2 linked regions of the Verrucomicrobium spinosum DSM 4136 = JCM 18804 genome follow. Each later gene encodes a partner of the first gene's protein in a complex. Links are inferred from orthologs where the notes say so. Each region holds a gene or a part of one and is shown in the gene's direction. Other genes may lie near its edges.

Evidence for each region.
Region 2: the proteins of mnmG (region 1) and mnmE are in contact, whole or in part, in a solved structure (PDB 9HIP), measured with the Escherichia coli proteins. The link is inferred for Verrucomicrobium spinosum DSM 4136 = JCM 18804 from one-to-one orthologs.

What each region holds. Positions count from the first base shown.
Region 1 is NZ_ABIZ01000001.1:1-3,697, forward strand. Bases 36-3,028 are described here. They hold mnmG (tRNA uridine-5-carboxymethylaminomethyl(34) synthesis enzyme MnmG), read left to right. Parts: upstream 36-588; coding sequence 589-2,469; downstream 2,470-3,028. UniProt on the Escherichia coli protein: NAD-binding protein involved in the addition of a carboxymethylaminomethyl (cmnm) group at the wobble position (U34) of certain tRNAs, forming tRNA-cmnm(5)s(2)U34.
Region 2 is NZ_ABIZ01000001.1:4,431,910-4,442,568, reverse strand. The notes cover bases 4,050-6,907. They hold mnmE (tRNA uridine-5-carboxymethylaminomethyl(34) synthesis GTPase MnmE), read left to right. Parts: upstream 4,050-4,729; coding sequence 4,730-6,085; downstream 6,086-6,907. Other genes in these bases: speA (biosynthetic arginine decarboxylase), read left to right, coding at 6,209-6,907; hisC (histidinol-phosphate transaminase), read left to right, coding at 4,050-4,612. Also shown: VSP_RS18040 (beta strand repeat-containing protein), read left to right, coding at 1-1,982; VSP_RS18035 (ThuA domain-containing protein), read right to left, coding at 2,358-3,344; more of hisC, read left to right, coding at 3,518-4,049; more of speA, read left to right, coding at 6,908-8,137; VSP_RS18015 (saccharopine dehydrogenase family protein), read left to right, coding at 8,207-9,412. UniProt on the Escherichia coli protein: Exhibits a very high intrinsic GTPase hydrolysis rate. Involved in the addition of a carboxymethylaminomethyl (cmnm) group at the wobble position (U34) of certain tRNAs, forming tRNA-cmnm(5)s(2)U34.

The sequences.
Region 1 (3,697 bases):
CTGCATGCGGGGGGGGAACCTCAGGGTGGCAGTCGCGGTTTGTAGAACTCACTTCGGAATTCTAGTTCACCTGCCCGTGTACCCAGGGTGCCGGCTCGTTTTTCGCCTTACTCTGGGCTATTTTGTTTGACGCCCGTTGGCGTCTGAGCACTCGCGTGCGACCAGCGACACCCACTAACCTAACGCGCATTCGCCGTGCGGGGTCAGACCGCGAAGCGGTCGGGTATCCCGCAAACACGTTGGGAACTCCAACGGAGTTCAACAAACCGTCCAATGTATGCGAAGACGACAAACCCCGAACCGGGTAACCATTCCAGAGAAGGACACCACGTTGAATAGATCTGCTTGTCCACCCCTGTACCGGGAAGGGGATGAGAGGCTTGTGGGAACCAGGCAGCCACTACCTCACAGGACACTTTCATCTGTCTGGCCACATCCCTTCTCCGTTCGCATTCAGCAAAGACCTCATTGCCTTCGCCCGAAATTGTTCCACGTGGAACAATCCCGCCCCTTTGAACCGCGCTGGAACCCCATCCAAAAGCCATTCCCTTTATATAATAGGGGGGCATGCTATCTTTAGGGCTACCCATGAGCCTCTACACCTATCCGAAAGTTTACGATGTCATTGTCTGCGGAGCCGGCCACGCCGGAGTCGAAGCTGCGATGGCGGCCGCACGCTTGGGATGTGAGACGGCCATCCTTACTCAGAACCTCGACACCATCACCCAAATGTCCTGCAACCCCGCTATCGGGGGATTGGCCAAAGGGCACTTGGTTCGGGAGATCGATGCCCTGGGTGGGGTGATGGGCTCGAACACGGATGCCACCGGCATCCAGTTCCGGATGCTCAACGCCACCAAGGGTCCCAGCGTACAGGCCCCTCGCGCACAGTGCGACAAGAAGGCCTACCAGTTCCGCATGAAGTGGTTGGTGGAGAACCAGCCCCACTTGGACCTGCACCAAGGGAACGCGGCAGAGATCCTCGTAGAGAATGACCAAGTCACCGGAGTCCGCACCAGCCTAGGACTGATCTATCGGGCGAAGTCCATCGTCATCAGTTCCGGCACCTTCATGCGGGGGCTGCTCCATGTGGGTCTGCAGAACCAAGCGGGGGGGCGGATGGGGGACGGACTCTCTACCCTGAGTGACAGCCTCCGGCACTTGGGCTTCGAAGTGCAACGGTTCAAAACTGGCACTCCTTGTCGGATCAACGGGAGAAGCATCGACTACTCTCAGTGCGAACTACAGCCCGGAGACACTCCGCCACCCCGTTTCAGCTATCTCAGCGGGGTACTTCCGGATGATTCCGAGCTCTTCACCCTCAACAAATGGAGCCCAGAATTGTTCCACGTGGAACAATCTCCGTGCTGGATCACCTACACCAACCCCCGCACACATGAGGTTATCCGGGCCAATCTCGACAAGTCTCCCATGTATTGTGGGGTGATTGAGGGGATCGGTCCTCGCTATTGTCCCTCTATTGAGGACAAGGTGGTTCGCTTCGCCGAGAAGGAGAGGCACCAGATATTCCTGGAGCCAGAGGGGAGGCACACCCGCGAGTACTATGTGAATGGGGTCTCCACCAGTCTCCCTTTTGAGGTTCAATACGAATTCATCCGCAGCATCAAGGGTCTGGAGAACGCCGAAATCATCCGTCCTGGGTATGCAGTGGAGTATGACTACTGCCCACCTACCCAACTCCAGTCCACCCTGGAAACCAAGCGAGTCTCCGGCCTCTACTTCGCAGGACAGATCAACGGTACCTCTGGCTATGAGGAGGCTGCCGGCCAAGGGCTATGGGCAGGTACCAACGCCGCCCTTAAGGTAAAAGGGGAGGCCCCATTCACCTTGAAACGGTCCGAAGCCTACATGGCCGTGATGGTGGATGACCTCATTACCAAGGGCACGACCGAGCCATATCGTCTCTTCACGAGCCGGGCGGAGTACCGCCTGCTCCTCCGGCAGGACAACGCCGATCTCCGCCTCACGCCCAAAGCTGCCGAGCGGGGGATGGTGGATGCCTTCCGAAAAGCCCATACCGCATCCAAGATCGAGCAACTCGCCGAGCTGAAGAAGTTCGTGGCTAGCACCACTTTTGAGAACACCCGTCTTGCCCAATGGATCAAGCGCCCCGAAAATGCCTTTGCCAGACTGCCTTCAGACCTTCGCGGCACTTGGTCCAGCGAGCTCTGGACCGTGGCTGAGAACGATCTGAAGTATGCTGGCTACATCACGCGCCAGGAAGACATGGTGGACAAGACCTCCCGGATGGAGGACAAGATCATCCCAGACTGGGTGGATTACTCCGCCATGAAGGGGCTGAAAAAGGAAGCCATGCTCAAGCTTCAATCCATTCGCCCCACCACTTTTGGCCAAGCCGCCCGCATACAAGGCGTCACCCCAGCCGATTTGGCAGTCGTTTCAGTAGTGCTGAAGAAGGGTGGGGTGGAGGAAGCGAAGGCGGAGTAGGGGATGGTATAAGGTGCGGAATGCTCGCTGAGACTCCGCACCGGAGGTCCATCCTCCTCTCAGCCACGAGTGCTGCCCAAGGGGGCGGATCACAGGACTTGAGGGCCACATGGTGCGGCCTTCAACCTCTCAAATGCCCCGGGTACCGCGAGGGCTCCGCCGCAGAAGTTTCAAGTAGAGCCCGCGAATGACCCTTGCAGTGAAAGCCGGTCAAATAGCCGCACCTCCTTCGGAGTAGGCTCGCTGGAGCTCGCCAATGTTGGGCTTGTAGCCCCATCCTTTTCGAGGAAAGGCTTCGATTGGGTGACTCCCGATGACGCGCGCCGGGGGGGATTCAAAGAACCACTTTGTGGTGCCCATCTCATTTGGAAGTTGATCCCCAGCGGGGATTTCTGGCACAGCCCAACATTGGACGAGCCTTAGCGAGTCAACGTTGGGTATCCGCCGCAGAGGGTGATCAGGTGGGAAAGCCAAAAGCATTCGCATTCACCACACCACCTTCAACGCCCCCAAGGCATGAATGATTAGTCGCACCTCGCGAGGCCACACCGTGACTGAAGTTCCCGGCAAGATGCCGGAAGCAGCACGCAAGTTGCGTGCGCTCCCCAAGCTTCCCCGGCACAAACCATTGTAGTCCCGCTTAAAGATGGAGGGCATCTAAGACCATTTGCGGTAGGAGATCCAAGACGCCCAGGCAATCTGGAACGACCAACAGTCTCGACTGACGATGCACACACCCTCCCTCTGCATCAGAACGATGATATTCCTCCAAGCGAGCTTGGCTCACCGCACGACCGCGTTGGCAAGGTCAGCGATAGTTCGCCTGCACCGCGGAGTTTGTCGCCGATCGGTGGAATGGATCCGTGCATAGACGAAGTGGTTGATCATTGGGCCGCATATCCTGGAGGCGATTGAGCCGACGGGCGACCGTCGGACTACACCGAAGCGCGACTCCAGAACGTGTCACCAAGTGCTGGACTGCTTTGAAATCTGAAGAGGAACGACACGTGTTCGACGATGCCTCGACAAGTTGATAAATCCAAGCCCTCAACTGACCGGCTGAAATTTCCTCGCACCCTGCCCCGGGGTCATCCGACCTGCCGTCACCACCAGCTGCCAACTGAATCCGGACCTCTGAGCTTCGAGACTACAGCCTCGATTTCCTCAAGATTCCTTAGAGAAGATTTTTCCATACCACATCAAAAATCACCCTTCAGAAATGCCTCTT
Region 2 (10,659 bases), 4.4 Mb from region 1 along the record:
AGGGTCCGGCGGCAAACTTCACCATCAACAGCTTGCGTTTCAACACCGCAGCAGGTGTCACCCTGACGCTTCAGGGATCCAACGTCATCAGTTCTGGAGGTATTCTGGTGACCTCCACTGTCGCTGGGAACGCGACGCGCATCACGGGCGGAACCCTGATGGGATCTGTCAGTGGTGATCTTATCATTCACCAGAACAACGCGGGGGCAGACTTTTTTATCGAGTCCATCATCGCCGACAACACGGGTGCTACGGCGCTGACCAAATCAGGAGCCGGGAAGATGGTTCTCTCTGGCAGCAACACCTACTCTGGGGGGACCTACATCAATGGCTCTTCGGGCGGTGCCACCAGGGGGATTCTCTCTGTCGCAAAGATTTCTGACACTGGCGACAGCAACATTGGCCAGTCCACAGCGGGATCGAACGGTCTGTCGTTCAACAACGGTATCCTTGAGTACACTGGGTCAGCGGGTGCGCAGACGAGCAGAAATGTTCGCCTGTATTCTGGCGGCGGTGAATTCCGGATTGGGACGGCAGGTGTGGAGCTTGAATTGAGCGGTGTCATCTCCAGCGGTGACACTGAGACCAACGATGGTTACTACAATGCGGAAGCTGGGCTGACAAAGAGCGGCAATGGCATTCTGGCACTTTCGGGTACTGTCGCCAACACTTACACAGGTGACACGGTGATCAACGCTGGCGTCTTGCTCTTGAGAAAGTCCGCCGGAGTGGATGCAATTGCCGGATCCATTGTGGTCAACAACACTGGGATCTTGCGCCTTGGTCAGACCAATCAGATCAACAACAGTTCCGTCCTCACTCTGGTTCAGACCGGGATGTTTGATCTCGATGGCTATTCAGAAGCGGTGGGCGGCCTGTCAGGCGTGGACGCGACCAGCTCAGTCAGAAACGGAGGCTCATCGGCCTCTGTATTGGGTGTTTCAGTGGCTGCCGGGCAGACTTACAAGTATGCAGGCAAGATTGAGGATGGGGTTTCGCCCCTCTCCATCGAGAAGTCTGGCGCGGGCACGCAGGTGTTGTCGGGCCTGTTGACGTACTCCGGATCCACATCCGTTTCTGCCGGGACATTGCAGTTTGGCGATGGCGGGGCCACCTCCGTCGTTCTTGGCGGGGCGGTGCAGATTGCCACCGGAGCCACACTGGCGGTGAACAGTTCTGGAGATGTGGTGCTTGGAGATGTGGGAGGAGCCGGATCGTTGGTGCAGGCGGGATCGGGTACCACGGAGGTGTCCACTCGGTATGCCTTGACGGGCGAATCCAAGGTGACTGCAGGGAGGCTGCTTGTGGATGGCTACTCGTCTGGAACCGTAGCTGGCAGGATCAGCGTGACCGGTGGTCAGCTTGGCGGCAAGGGAACGATCAACAGCAATGTGGTGGTGAGTGAGAGAGGGGTGATCAATGCTGGCAGCCGGCTTTCGGAAATCGACCGCTTGACCTTCGCTGGAGATCTCATGGTCAAGCGAGGTGGTTTGTCTGCCGAGCCCCGGTTGTTGTTCCAAGTCAGCAGCTTCGAAATGCTCTACAACGATTCGATTATTCAGACGCTCAGCGAAAGCGCCATTGCAACTTACTTGGCCGGGCTGGACTTTTCAGACATCGACGGATCGGGGACAAGCTTGCGTGAGCTTGGGCTGGGTGCTCATGACCAGCTTGATATCAAGGGCACGCTTACGCTGGAAGCAGGGGGGCTCATCGTGGTTGACGGCGGTACACGTACCTTTGTGGCTGGTGACATGCTGGATCTTATGGATTGGGCCACGTTGGCCAACCCCCTGACGACGGACGGGCAGTGGGATGTAAACTTGGATCTCATTCTGCCAACACTCGGAACTGGATTGAAGTGGGATCGCAGTCTGTTCCTCTCGGATGGGGTGGTGGTCGTCGTGGTGCCAGAGCCATCGAAGGCCTGCTTGCTGCTGCTCGGGCTGGGCTGCCTCTTCTTGCGGCGCAGAAGACGGTAGTCGGGTGGGACTATGATCCTGGGGGGGGGCGGTGGCTGTGCCGTCACTCTCCTTTTGTAGAGGTCACATAGTAGATCCCGTCCGCTATGCGGCGGGAGAAGGGCGGGGAGTGGAAGATACTTCGTTCGCCTGGATCGCTCGATTGCGCTGACCCCTCCGATCACCTCGTTGGTTGTGCTTGAAGCACAAAGCGCCGCTCCTTGGACTGATCAGACCACCCCATGTGAGGTCCCGGTTCAGTCGGGATGAACTCCTGCCTGCATTCATAGCTCTATTTCGCCGCTCAGTCGGCGTACGTCTCTTCCCGTAAAATGAAAAAGGGAACGGCGGAGCTGGTGCGCCGTTCCCTCTGGTGCCGGAAAATCACTTGGTGACTTACTTCTTGTAGTCCTCAGGCTTCAGACCTTTTACGAAGCCCTTGAAGCCGTAGAAGCTGCCCTTGAAGTCGCCGACGAAGCTGACATCGGCCTTGGCTGGCACTTCCAGTCCGGTGGCCCAGTAGGCACCGTTGATGATGAGGCGGCGGAGGTCGTCGTTACGGAAGTCCGAGGAGGAGCCCATGGTCGTGGTCAGGATCTTGGCGTCCTTGCCGGACTCCGTCTTCACTTCACGCGTCCAGACCACCGGCATCATGGGGCTGTTCACATCCTGCTCGGCTTTGTCGCTGGCGCGCTTTTTGGAGTAGCTGGCGGCGGGGGACTCGGGAGTCATGCCATTCAGCACCTGACCACGAACCAGGATCTTGGCATCCGCTGGGGGATAAGCTTCATAGACATCGGTGTCGCCGAAGATGTCCTTCACGCCGCGCAGCAGCGCATTCTGTTCCTGGCCGGGCTCAATGATGCCCTTGGTCGCCTCAGACTTGTGTTTGCCCCAGTGGGAGACCCACTGCTCGCCAAGGACTTTTTTGCCGAAGCTGTTGAAGGAGGCGTACTGGCCTTTCAGACCGTTAAACGCATGGGTGCTGGTGCGGATGGCGATGATCGGCTTGCCAGAAGCGGCGTAGGCGGCGAAGTGCTTCATCTGCTCATCGGGCCAGGTGCGGAAGCGCAGGAGCATGATGCAAAGGTCGGCGGAATCCAGGGCTTCCAGGCCGGGATTGTTGCCCTTGGCTTCGGGATCCACTTCGCCGCTGGCGGGGTTGATGGAAAACACGACGGTGGTATCGAAGCCATGTCGCTCGGACAGGATCTTGGCCAGCATGGGCATCACTTCTTCGGATCGATACTCTTCATCCCCGGCGAGAAGGACGATCTTCTTGCCCTTGCCCGGGCCCTCTTTGCCCTGGAAGGAGATTTGGGCGGAGGCCAGAGTGGCCGTGAGGAAGCAGAGGGAGAGAATGAGGAAGGTTCGCAGTTTCATGGGTTGCAACAGGGAGAGAGCACAATGGATCGCTACAAAACGCCGGATTGGGACAACAATTAGCTGCCAGTTGAAGGGGAATGTCTTAGAAACCTGGATGGAGATGAAATTCACTTCCTCATTGCGTCCCCGGGCAATCCGTAGGAAGGAACCGATTCACCGCAAACTCGATCATGAGTGTCTGGACCCAAGCCAATCCCCAACTGAAAGACCTGGTCGCTTACAAGCCAGGCAAGCCGATTGAAGAACTGGCCCGCGAACGCGGTCTGCAACCCGGGGACATCATCAAGATGGCCTCCAATGAAAATCCCTTGGGGCCCTCGCCCAAGGCGGTGGCGGCCATGCAGAACGCGCTCACGGAGGCTCACATCTACCCGGATGGAGCCGGCTATCGCCTGCGCGAGGCTCTGGCCAACAAGTTTGGCGTCACCCTCGGTCAGATCGTTCTGGGCAACGGCTCCAACGAAATCATTGAACTCATCGGCCACGCTTTCCTGCGTGAGGGCGATCAGGTGGTGACGGCCGAGCACGCCTTCGTGGTGTACAAGCTCATGGCCACGCTCTTCGGTGCGGAAACCATTGAGGTGCCCGATCCGGGCCTCGTGCATGATCTGGATGCCATGCTGGCAGCCATCACCCCGCGGACTCGCGAGCTCTTCATCGCCAATCCCAACAATCCCACTGGGACGGTGGTGAGCATGGAGGCGCTTGATCGCTTCATGGACAAGGTGCCCGACCATGTCGTCGTGGTGCTGGATGAGGCCTATTACGAGTTCCTCGACAACCCGCCGGACACGATGAAGTATGTGCGTGAGGGCCGGAACGTTATCCTGCTGCGCACCTTCTCCAAGATCCAGGGCCTGGCCGGTCTGCGCATCGGTTACGGGATCGGACCCGAGGAGCTGATCACCGTGCTGCATAAGACCCGTCAGCCCTTCAATGCCAACGCCATCGCCCAAGCGGGTGCCGTGGCAGGTCTGGCCGACGAGGAGCACCAGAACCGCACCAAGCAGATCACCGATGAAGGTCGCACCTATCTCCAAGACGAGTTTGGCAAAATGGGCCTGGAGTTTGTGCCCAGCTACGCCAACTTCGTGCTGGTGAAGGTGGGAGACGGCAATCTGGTCTTCCAGAAGATGCTGGACAAGGGTGTCATCGTTCGCGCCATGGCAGAGTACAAGCTGCCCGACTGGGTGCGTATTTCGGTCGGTACCATGGAGCAGAACCAGCGCTGCATCGCCACCCTGAAGGGCATTTTGGGGAAGTGAAAGTCGCTTTCGATTCCCTTAAAAAGAGTTAAATGTGTCTGACCCGGTTTGAGGAGCTGCTCTGGCTCATCTCAGGCCGGGTCATTCTGCCTTGGTCCAGTACAGTCAGCCCAGTTCATGCACGATACGATCGCCGCGATCAGCACTGCCTTCGGTGAGGCAGCCATCAGCGTCCTGCGCCTGTCAGGGGAACATGCCCTGCAGGTGGCCCAGCGGGTCTTTAAGGGGAAGCGAGTCCTGGAGGCGCTGGAGCCTCGCGTGCAGCACTTTGGGAACATTTTGGATGAGGAAGGCGCGGTGGTGGACTCTGTTCTGCTCAGCCATTTCCGGGCCCCGGCCAGCTACACGGGCGAGGACGTCGTGGAAATCTCCTGCCACGGTGGCATCCTGGTGACGCGGCGCATTTTTGAGTTGCTCATGCACCATGGCGCGCGCGCTGCCGAAGCGGGTGAGTTTACCCAACGGGCCTTCGTGAATGGGAAGATGGATCTCACACAGGCCGAGGCGGTGATGGATCTAATTCACGCGCAGAGCGAAATGGCGCTCAAGGCGGCGACGCAGCAGCTGGAGGGGCGCTTGGGCAAGGAATCCGAGCATCTGCGGGCGGACTTGATCGAACTTCTCGCTCACGTGGAGGCCTACATCGACTTCCCGGATGAGGACATCGATCCCGACACCGGTGCTGCCATGCAGAAGCGTCTGGCATCGATCCATCTGCGGGTTGGATCGTTGCTCGACACGGCCCATCACGGTCGCATCCTCCGCAGCGGGGCTCGCACCGTGATCTGCGGGGAGCCCAATGTGGGCAAGTCCTCGCTCCTCAATCTGCTCAGTGGTTTTGACCGTGCCATCGTCAGTGCCGAAGCGGGGACGACACGGGACACGATCGAGGAAGTGCTCCATATTCACGGGCTGCCGTTTGTGCTGGTGGATACTGCCGGCATCCGCGAGGGCGCTGGCAGCATCGAGCAGAGCGGGATCGACCGGACCAACCGGGAAATGGCTCGTGCGGATGTGATCCTTGAGGTCGTGGATGGCAGTCTTCCTCGCGACGCTGCCCGCCGCGTGCCGGGGCTGGAGGATCGCCGTGGCTATCTGCTGATCTTGAACAAGAGCGATCTGGGACTTCATCCAAGCTGGCTGCCTGATGTGGAGCGCGGGGCGATTCTCTTATCCTGTGAAAACCAAGAGGGGCTTGATCCTCTGCGTGCGGCCATGCGCGATGCCGTATGGACCGGGGCAGGGGCGGGTAATTCCCAGATGGTAGCGATCAATGCCCGGCATCAGGCTTGTTTCCAGCGTGCGGCGGAGTCGTTGGTGCATGGAGCTGCGGCGCTGAAGCGGGGAGAGGCCCCCGAGTTTGTCGCGGTTTTTCTCCGTGAAGCGATGGAGGCGGTCGGCGAAGTCACCGGTCGGGTGGACGTTGAGGAAATCCTCGGAGCCATCTTCAGCCGTTTCTGCATTGGCAAATGATGGGAATGACCCCGTCCGTCCGCTATTTGTTTCCGTAAAGTTCACTTTCCAATCCGGCAAAATGTGTCCACAATCGGCCCTCTTTAGAGCCAGTCACCCTCGCCAGTTCCCTACAATCCAGAAATGAGCAAAAAACTCCCCCCGTGGTCCATCGAGGAATCCGCCACCACCTACGGCATTCGCGACTGGGGCAATGGATACTTTGACGTCTCCGCCAAAGGCGAAGTCGTGGTGAATCTGAAGGATGGGACAAAGACGAAACCGGTCAGTCTGCCCGACATCGTTCGCGGCATGCGCGAGCGTGGCATGCAGCTTCCCGTGCTGATCCGTTTTGGTGATCTGCTTCGCTGGCGGATTGAGGAGCTCAACGAGAGCTTCAACAACGCCATCCGTGAGGCTAACTACAAGGGCGTCTATCGTGGCGTCTATCCCATCAAGGTAAACCAGCAGCAGGAGGTGATTGAGGAAGTCACCCGCTATGGTCGCAAGTATCACTACGGTCTCGAGGCTGGCAGCAAGCCGGAACTCATCGCCGCCCTGGCCTACATGCAGGATCCAGAGGCCTACATCGTGTGCAACGGGTACAAGGACGAGGAGTTTATTGATCTCGCCCTGCGTGCGCAGAAGATGGGCCTGCAGGTCATCCTCGTGCTGGAGATGCCCAGTGAGCTTGATCTCATTTTGGAGCGATCGAGGCTGCTCGGCATCACGCCGCAGCTCGGTGTGCGCATTCGACTTTCCACGGAGAGCGCCGGTCACTGGAGCGAGAGCGGTGGGGACCAGAGCGTCTTTGGTCTGAACATCAGCCAGGTGATGCGGACCGTGGACGTCCTGCGCGAGAAGGGCATGCTCGACTGCCTACAGATGCTTCACTACCACCAGGGCTCCCAGATCCCGAGCATTCGCGCCATTCGTAACGCGGCGGTGGAGGCTGCCCGCGTCTATGTCGGCCTGGTGCAGGAAGGTGCCAAGATGGGCATCCTGGACCTCGGCGGCGGTCTGGCCATCAGCTATGACGGACTGAAGTCCAACGAGACCAGCAGCGCCGACTACGGCATGAAGGAGTACTGCGCGGACGTCATCGAGGCCATCAGTGAAGTCACCGATGAGGCTGGCATCCCGCACCCCAACATCATCTCGGAATCCGGTCGTGCCATCGTGGCCTACTATTCCGTGCTCGTCATCAACGTGCTGGACATCAACCGCTACGAGGCCTCCGGCATCAAGAAGCTCCCGGCCAAGTCGCCGCCGCTGCTGAAGAATGTCTTCGAGCTCTGTGAACGCGTGCGCAAGAACGGCCAGAAGCTCACCTCAGAGTTCCTTCAGGAGATCTACAACGATGCGGTGTACTATCGTGACAAGATCCGCTCCGAGTTCGGCTCCGGGAAGGTCAGTCTCCGTCAGCGTGCACAGGGTGAGGAGCTCTATTGGGAGATCCTCGCCTGGATCGCCCAGCACGTGAAATCGGGCAACTTTACCGCCGAGCAGATGGCCCGGCTGGATGCGGTCCTCACAGACTTTTACTACGGGAACTTCAGCGTCTTCCAGTCCCTGCCTGACTTCTGGGCCATCGACCAGCTTTTCCCGGTCATGCCCATTCACAGGCTGAAGGAGAAGCCCACACGCACGGTGGTTCTGAGCGACATCACTTGCGACTGTGACGGCAAGATCGACCGGTTCATTCATGACCGCGAGATCAAGTCCAGCCTGCCCCTCCACGACATCAAGGTAGAGGACGAGTACATGCTCGGCATCTTCCTCGTGGGTGCGTATCAAGAGACGCTGGGCGACCTGCACAACCTCTTGGGCGATACCAACGTGGTCAGCGTGCGCATGGAGAACGGCAAGCTGAAGTACACCCGCGAGCTTGAGGGGGACACCGTCAGTGAAGTGCTGAGCTACGTGGAATACGATCCCAAGGAAATGGTGCGCCGTTTCCGCGTGCTCGCTGAGGACGCGGTGGTGAAAAAACGCATCACAGCGAAGGAGCGCTTCTCCATCATGGAAGCGTATGAAAACGGCCTGCGTGGCTACACGTATTTCGAGTCCTGACTGATTCCGGACGGGCGGCGGAGTGATTCGCCGCTGTGATTTCCTTTAACTTCTCTTCTTTTTCCCATCATGTCCCACAGAGTCCTCATCATTGGTGCCGGCGGTGTCGGCCGTGTCGTCACCCACAAGTGCGCCCAGCTTCCGGAAGTTTTCGGGGAGATCATGCTTGCCAGCCGTACGAAGTCAAAGTGCGACGGCATCGCTGCCGAGCTGAGTCGCCCCATTCAGACCGCCGGTGTGGATGCCGACAATGTGCCCCAGTTGGTCGCCCTTCTGAAGGAGTTCAAGCCTGAGGTGGTGATCAATGTCGCACTGCCCTACCAGGATCTTACCATCATGGACGCCTGCCTTGAGGCGGGGGTGCATTACATCGACACCGCAAACTACGAGCCGCCAGATGTGGCCAAGTTCGAGTACCACTGGCAGTGGGCCTACCAGCAGAAGTTCAAGGACGCTGGTCTGACCGCGCTGCTGGGCTGCGGGTTCGACCCCGGCGTGACCAACGTGTACACCGCGTACGCGCTGAAGCATCACTTCAGCAAGATCGACACGCTCGACATCATCGACTGCAACGCGGGCGACCATGGCAAGGCTTTCGCGACCAACTTCAACCCTGAGATCAACCTCCGCGAGGTGACCGCCAACGGGCGCTACTGGGAAGATGGCAAGTGGGTGGAAACTAAGCCGCTTGAGATCGGGGGTACCTTTGATTTCCCGGCGGGCATTGGTCCCAAGAAGATCTACTGCCTGTACCACGAAGAGCTGGAGAGCCTGACGAAGCACATCCCGATCCGTCGTGCGCGTTTCTGGATGACCTTCTCGGACAACTACATCAAGCACATGGAAGTGCTGGTGAACGTGGGCATGACGGGCATCAAGCCCATCAAGTACCAGGGGGTGGACATCGTCCCCATCCAGTTCCTCAAGGCATTGCTTCCTGAGCCGGGAACGCTGGGCGCAGACACCAAGGGCAAGACCTGCATCGGCAACTGGATCGAAGGCACTGGCAAAGACGGTCAGCTCCTCCGCTACTACGTGTACAACATCTGCGACCATGAGGAGTGCTATCGCGAGACCAACTCCCAGGGTGTGAGCTACACCACCGGCGTCCCTGCCATGATCGCCGCCCGCCAGTTGCTCACGAACCCGGCGGAGTACCGCCAGCCCGGCGTGTGGAACGTCGAGCAGCTTAATCCTGATCCGTTCATGGAAGACCTCAACAAGTACGGTCTGCCCTGGGTGGAAACCTTCCCGACCGAGTCGCTGGCGGTGTAAGGGGCGGGTCCAAGTTCTGACAGAGATCGTTTTGAGAAATGGAGGGCATGATGCCCTCCATTTTTTTGTGGTGTGGATGCGGAGCAAAGGAGGCGGGTCTCCGGCCCCGCGGTCTGTGGGGTAGGCGGAGAGGGAAGAGGATCAAGGGACGTTTGGAGCGTGAGCGGGGCTGGGAACCCCCGCCTCCTTTACTCGGGAACAAGCTACAAGGTGACTTGGCCGCGGAATACAGGAGGCGGGGTCTCTGGCCCCGCGGTCTGTGGGGTGGGCGGAGCGGGAAGGGGATCAAGGGACGTTTGGCGGGTGAGCGGGGCTGGAAACCCCCGCCTCCTGTACCCCGGGAACAAGCTTCGAGGTCACATGGCCGCAGATAAAGGAGGCGGGGTCTCCGGCCCCGCGGTCTGATGGGTAGGCGGAGAGGGAAGAGGATCAAGGGACGTTTGGCGGGTGAGCGGGGCTGGGAACCCCCGCCTCCTGTACCCCGGGAACAAGCTTCGAGGTCACATGGCCGCAGATAAAGGAGGCGGGGTCTCCGGCCCCGCGGTCTGTGGGGTGGGCGGAGCGGGAAGGGGATCGTGGGACGTTTGGCGGGTGAGCGGGGCTGGGAACCCCCGCCTCCTGTACCCCGGGAACAAGCCTCGAGGTGACGTGGCTGCGAGTAAAGGAGGCGGGGTCTCCGGCCCCGCGGTCTGTGGGGTAGGCGGAGCGGGAAGGGGATCAAGGGACGTTTGGCGGGTGAGCGGGGCTGGGAACCCCCGCCTCCTGTACTCACGAAAAAGTCTCAGGGTGACATGGCCGCAGAACAAAGGAGGCGGGGTCTCCGGCCCCGCGGTCTGATGGGTGGGCGGAGCGGGGAGGGGATCGTGGGACGTTTGGCGGGTGAGCGGGGCTGGGAACCCCCGCCTCCTGTACTCACGAACAAGTCTCAAGCTGACTTGGCCGCAGGATAAAGGAGGCGGGGTCTCCGGCCCCGCGGTCTGTGGGGTGGGCGGAGCGGGAAGAGGATCAAGGGACGTTTGGCGGGTGATCGGGGCTGGGAACCCCCGCCTCCTGTACTCACGAACAAGTCTCAAGCTGACTTGGCCGCAGGATAAAGGAGGCGGGGTCTCCGGCCCCGCGGTCTGTGGGGTGGGCGGAGCGGGAAGAGGATCAAGGGACGTTTGGCGGGTGATCGGGGCTGGGAACCCCCGCCTCCTTTGAAGTGCTCAGCCCTTTGTGCCTTCGTGCCTTTGTGTGAGTCAATCGCT